Regions from separate parts of the Morganella morganii genome, predicted to be linked through region 2. Evidence: predicted binding sites of a transcription regulator. Region 2 holds the regulator's gene; the other holds the start of a gene.
What was found. The regulator PurR, encoded in region 2, represses purine synthesis genes. The targets are predictions, from matches to a motif close to CANGCAAACGTTTGCNTG.
Positions count from the first base shown of each region.

Region 1 (3,316 bases), 790 kb from region 2:
CCGCCACCTCGACACGGGCACCGGCCTGAAGCTGCTCCAGATCCTGGCGTGACAGCAGGCCGTATTCCGGGTCACTGCTGATATCAAACATCACATCCCCGTTGTCCGCCACATAGGCATGACCGCGATCGAGCAGTAACTGCGTGATCTCAATAATCTCTTTGATGTGATGTGTGGCGCGCGGCTCTGAATCCGGGCGCATCAGGTTCATGGCATCGAAATCGCGGTGCATCTCCGCCACCATGCGATCCACCAGCTGATCACAGGTTTCGTTATTTTCATTCGCCCGTTTGATAATTTTGTCGTCCACATCCGTGATGTTGCGGATATAGTTCACATCATACCCGGCGTGACGCAGATAGCGCACGATGGTGTCAAACGCGACAAATGTCCGCCCGTGTCCGATATGACACAGGTCGTAAACAGTGATACCACACACGTACATCCCGATTTTACCGGGGTTAATGGGCTTAAATTCCTCTTTTTGTCTTGATAAGGTGTTATAAATTTTCAGCATAGGACTATTCCATTAAAAGTCTGTACGTGTTGATGGTGACTTCTGTTAATTAATTGATAATAAATACTTTATTTTTTATATCTGTCTGCGGGGATCATAATCTGAGACAGGTCAGGTTATTGAAACGCGAATACCCTGCAAATGCAAGAAAGACCCTGTAAAACCCGGTGATTATAACAAATACTGACGCAGATTAGTGAGTATGATATAACACACCCCGGAGATAAAAACGGCAGATTATTGCCTTTATAATATAAGCAGCAGGAAATTATTATGGTAACTTTTCATACAAATCATGGTGATATCGTCATTAAGACGTTCGCGGATAAAGCACCGGAAACGGTCGCAAACTTCCTGAAATATTGTGAAGACGGTTTCTACAATAACACCATTTTCCATCGTGTTATCAATGATTTCATGGTCCAGGGCGGCGGTTTTGAACCGGGCATGAAGCAGAAACCGACTCTCGGTATGATCAAAAACGAAGCCAACAACGGTCTGAAAAACAACCGCGGCACCCTGGCGATGGCCCGTACCAACGATCCGCATTCCGCCACTGCACAGTTTTTCATTAACGTGGTTGACAACGACTACCTGAACTTCCGTTCAGAAACACCAAGTGGCTGGGGCTACTGCGTGTTTGCTGAAGTGGTTGAAGGTATGGATGTTGTGGACAAAATCAAAGCGGTCAAAACCGGCAACAGCGGTATGCACCAGGATGTGCCGCGCGAAGATGTGATCATCGAAAGCGTGACTGTTTCTGAGTAAGTATGACCACGCTTATTATTGCAGATTTGCATTTAAATGAGCAGGAGCCGGCGATCACCGCCGGCTTTCTTCGTTTCCTGCGGGAACAGGCTGTTCACGCATCACAGCTCTATATCCTCGGTGATTTTTTTGATTACTGGATTGGTGATGATGACCCGAACCCGCTGCATAAAACCGTGGCTGATGCACTGAAATCCCTCAGTGACAGCGGCGTGAAGATCTTCTTTATCTGCGGCAACCGTGATTTCCTGCTGGGTGAGCGCTATGCCCGTCAGTGCGGCATGACCCTGCTGCCGGATACACAGGTGATTGAAGCCGAAGGGCATCAGATCCTGATCCTGCACGGCGATACCCTCTGCACGGATGATACGGACTACCAGCATTATCGCCAGCGTGTTCACACTCCGTGGATCCAGCGCCTGTTTCTGTGGCTGCCATTGTCGCTGCGCCTGAAAATCGCGAAGAAAATGCGCGCGGGCAGTCAGTCTGCCAATCAGCGCAAAAGCGAAGCGATTATGGATGTGAATCAGAACGAGGTGATGAAGGCATTCCGTCAGTACCGGACCCGCTGGATGATCCACGGCCACACTCACCGTCCTGCGGTGCATGATGTCTCCGCTGACGGCGAAACGCACTTTCGCGGTGTCCTCGGCGCGTGGCACTCACAGGGTTCTGCCTTTAAAATCACCCCGGACAGCATTTCACTGATCTTCTTTCCGTTCTGAGCCGTTATCTCCCCGTATTTGTGAAAAATCCGTGACGCAAACGTTTTCCTTCGTGATTTACCGTGATATTATGCCCGTCTTCTTAACCGGCCAACGGCCGGACGTCTGTCAATTTTCGTGACGCGGGATGTACAGGAGCACCGAAAACATGAACGCCGCCTCTTCGCAACAACACTCACCGGCAGCCAAAGTGGCTATTGTTATGGGATCCAAAAGTGACTGGAGCACCATGGAACACGCCGCAGCGATCCTCGATATGCTTCAGGTGCCTTATCACACAGAAGTGGTTTCCGCGCACCGCACGCCGGACAAACTGTTTTCCTTTGCTGAAACCGCAAAACAGAACGGGTTTGATGTGATCATTGCCGGTGCCGGTGGTGCCGCGCATCTGCCGGGGATGCTGGCGGCGAAAACCCTCGTACCGGTGCTGGGTGTGCCGGTGCAGAGTGCCGCGCTCAGCGGTGTCGACAGTCTCTATTCCATTGTGCAGATGCCGAAAGGCATTCCGGTCGGTACGCTGGCTATCGGCAAAGCCGGTGCCGCCAATGCCGCCCTGCTCGCCGCACAGATCCTCGCCCTGCATGATGAGGCGCTGCTTATCCGCCTGACAGACTGGCGCAATGCGCAGACCGATGATGTCCTCAGCCACCCGGATCCGCGGGAGGCCAACTGATGAAACCGGTGTGTGTTCTGGGAAACGGCCAGCTGGGCCGGATGCTGCGCCAGGCCGGTGAGCCGCTGGGGATTTCGGTTTATCCGGTCGGGTTAGATGCCGAGCCGGAAGCCGTCCCTTATCAGCACAGCGTGATCACCGCTGAAATCGAGCAGTGGCCGCAGACCGCGCTGACACAGGTGCTGGAGCAGCACCCTGCCTTTATCAACCGCGATATTTTTCCGCGCCTGGCAGACCGCCTGCCGCAGAAACAGCTGATGGATGACCTGCATCTCGCCACCTCACCTTGGCAGCCGCTCTCCTCTCCGGATGAATGGCCGGACATTTTTGCCCGTCTCGGGGACTTTGTCATCGTCAAGCGCCGCACCGGCGGTTATGACGGACGCGGTCAGTGGCGGGTGCGTCCCGGTGATGAAGCTACTCTGCCGCCGGAGATTTACGGCGAATGTATTGCCGAGAAAGGCATTCTGTTTTCCGGCGAAGTGTCGCTGGTCGGTGCCCGTAACCGCGCCGGGCAATGTGTGTTTTACCCGCTGACCCGAAACCATCACGAAGAGGGCATTCTGCGTATGAGCGTGGCCTTCCCGCAGACACAAAACCCGCTTCAGACACAGGCTGAGCAGATGCTGGGGG
Region 1 covers NZ_CP069157.1:862,673-865,988, reverse strand. The annotation lists gene cysS (cysteine--tRNA ligase) at 1-517, opposite strand, end outside; gene ppiB (peptidylprolyl isomerase B) at 791-1,285, shown strand; gene JL661_RS03905 (UDP-2,3-diacylglucosamine diphosphatase) at 1,288-2,010, shown strand; gene purE (5-(carboxyamino)imidazole ribonucleotide mutase) at 2,159-2,683, shown strand; gene purK (5-(carboxyamino)imidazole ribonucleotide synthase) at 2,683-3,316, shown strand, end outside.
Region 1: a site for PurR is predicted at 2,044-2,061, ahead of purE (5-(carboxyamino)imidazole ribonucleotide mutase). Genes of this name have one in related genera too.

Region 2 (3,316 bases):
ATTGACAGTCACAGAGAAATACCTGAATGTTAAATAAGTGTAATGCGTGAGTTAGTATTTTAACTATTCGAGTTTTCCCTTGTAAAACGTTATTATTTGCACACTGCTGTGAAATTTTTTGAAAGGAAGGATTATGTGGTCAGAATATACGCTGGATGTGGTGGATGCTGTGGCGCGGACAGGCAGTTTCAGTGCGGCGGCAGAGGAACTGCACCGGGTGCCTTCTGCCATCAGCTACAGTGTCCGCCAGCTGGAAGAGTGGCTGGCGGTTCCGCTGTTTGAACGGCGTCACCGCGATGTTGAACTGACACCTGCCGGGGCGTTGTTTGTCAAAGAAGCGCGTGATGTCATCAAAAAAATGAAATCCACACGTCACCAGTGCCAGATGATTGCCAACGGCTGGCGCGGACAATTCAGCATCGCCGTTGACTGTATCGTAAAACCGGAACGGATAACGCGACTTCTGCTGGATTTTTATCATCATTTCCCGGATATCGAGTTGTATATTTATCCGGAAGTGTTTAACGGGGTGTGGGATGCGCTGGTGGACAGACGGGTGGACGTGGCAATCGGTGCGACACGCGCATCTCCTATCGGTGAGCGCTACAATTTCCGCGATATGGGCTTTATGCCGTGGCGTGCGGTAGTCAGTCCGGATCATCCGCTGGCCTCTGCCGGTCATGTCCTGACCAATGAGGAGATGGTGCCGTACCCGAGTTTGTGTCTGGAAGATACCTCACGTTCTCTGCCGAAACGCGATACGTGGGCACTGGATAATCAGCGCCGCCTGGTGGTGCCGGACTGGGATCGCGGAATTGCCTGTGTGGAATCGGGATTGTGTGTGGCAATGATGCCGGCGCACCGCGCCGATCCGCTGATTAAAGCGGGGCGGCTGGCAGCACTGAAGATAGAGCAGCCATTGCCGGACAGCCCGTGCTGTATCACCTGGGTGGATAAAGACACCTCTCCGGCACTGAGCTGGCTGCTCGATTATCTCGGGGACAGCAACACGCTCAATGCCGAATGGCTGCGCTGATCCTCAGCGGCGGTAATCGATAAACGGACCATCCGCTACAGAGCGGCGTTCCACCAGGCGCGGATGCACCTCAATGGTCTGCGCATCTTCGCGTTTGTTGACGATGCGGTCGAGCAGCATGGTCAGTGCCATTTGTCCCAGCCGCTCTTTCGGCTGGTGGATGGTGGTCAGGGCAGGGGTAAAGTAACGGGCGTTACGGATATTGTCATACCCGATCACAGAAATATCCTGCGGCACGCGCAGACCCATTTCATCAGCCGCGCAAATTGCGCCCATCGCCATAGCATCACCGCCGCAGAATACCGCTGTCGGGCGCTGTTTGCCGGATAAAATCTGTGTCATGGCCTGATAACCGGAATCCGGTTCAAAATCGCCCTGGACAATCCATTCATCGCGCACCGTAATACCTGCTTCTTTCATGGCTTTGCGGAATCCTTCCAGACGGTTGCCGCCGGTGTTCCGCTCAAGCGGCCCCGGAATAACCGCGATATCACGGTGTCCGCGTTCAATCAGATAACGGCCGGCGAGATAACCGCCGTGCAGGGCGTTATCAATGATCGCATCGGTGAAATCCCCGCGCGCTTTGCCCCAGTCCATCACCACCATCGGGATATTGCGGTAGCCTTCCAGCATGGCAATCAGCTGATCCGGGTACTCTGAACACATCACCAGCAGACCATCGACACGTTTCTGTGCCAGCATCGCCAGGTAGGCTTTCTGTTTGTCAGGATTATTGTGAGAGTTGCACAGCACCAGGGTATACCCTTTGCTGTAGCAGCTGTTTTCCACCGCCTCAATCACTTCCGCAAAATACGGCGCTTCACTGGAGGTGGCCAGCAGCCCGATGGACTTGGTGTTATTGACTTTCAGACTGCGCGCCACGGCGCTCGGTGAATAGTGCAGTTCTTTGATAGCAGCCCAGACAGCCGCCTTCGTTTCTTCCGCAACGAAACGGGTATTATTAATGACATGGGAGACGGTTGTGGTGGAGACGCCCGAGCGCTTAGCCACATCTTTAATCGTTGCCATGATGAAAACAACTCCTGACCTGCCGGTCTGTATTTTATTATTCGGTTAATCGATTGCTATTATAGTGCCATTATGCGGTAACAATAGAAAAATTTCTGTAAAAACAGGCATTGTTGTCTGATCCGGGTCAAAAGTAAAAAATATTACCTGTGCTATGGTTATTGATATGGTCAGCTATTCGGGTTTTCCGGTCAGACCATCCGTTTTAATTAATTTGATGATTCAGGATGTCAGGTAATCATCATCAGGTCACTAAGCAGCTATTTTGGAGATAAGAATGGATACAGATCTGAAATATGGTTTGTCAACCGCGGTTGCAGCACTGGTTATGATCGTATTATTTGCAACAATGCTTTTCTGATTCACCCCTTACAGTACAAAAGGGCGGAAAATTCCGCCCTTTTTTGATCAACTGTATTGTGTTACCGGATAATGTGTTTCCGGATTACGCCAGGTTTTCTTCCGCAAATTTCCAGTTCACTAATGCCCAGAAGTTTTCCAGGTATTTAGGACGGGCATTACGGTAGTCGATATAATAAGCGTGTTCCCAGACATCAACGGTTAAGATTGGTTTGTCGTTACCGCTGACCGGGGTTGCCGCGTTAGAGGTATTGACGATAGCCAGGCTGCCGTCTGCTTTTTTCACCAGCCATGTCCAGCCGGAACCGAAGTTTTTCACTGCGGAATCGGTAAACTGCTGTTTGAATTCGGCAAATGAACCGAACGCTTTGTTAATCACGTCAGCAATTTTACCGGTTGGTTCGCCACCGGCATTTGGTGCCAGGCAGTGCCAGTAGAACGTGTGGTTCCAGACCTGAGCAGCGTTATTGAAGATACCGGCATCAGAGGTTTTGATAATCTCTTCCAGTGATTTACCTTCAAATGCGGTGCCTTTGATCAGGTTATTCAGATTAACCACATAGGTGTTGTGGTGTTTGCCGTAGTGGTATTCCAGTGTTTCTTCAGAAATATAGGGCGCTAATGCATTTTTTGCATAAGGCAGTGCAGGTAATTCAAACGACATTGCATTCTCCTTGTTAAGGTTAAATCAGTAACCTCGTCACAGACGGGTTACTGTTATTATTCTGCGAATTATCTTAACAAGTTTTGTCATAAAAAACAGCGTGAAATACCGGGGTGATGTTATTCACATGGTGAAAGACAAAATCGCCCACAAAATGATATCCGTCACAATAAAGGCGATAAGCAGGGTGTACAGCTTATGGCGGCAGATCCAGTTATAATAGCGTT
Region 2 covers NZ_CP069157.1:1,648,224-1,651,539, forward strand. The annotation lists gene punR (DNA-binding transcriptional activator PunR) at 134-1,036, shown strand; gene purR (HTH-type transcriptional repressor PurR) at 1,040-2,065, opposite strand; gene cydH (cytochrome bd-I oxidase subunit CydH) at 2,343-2,426, shown strand; gene sodB (superoxide dismutase [Fe]) at 2,511-3,089, opposite strand.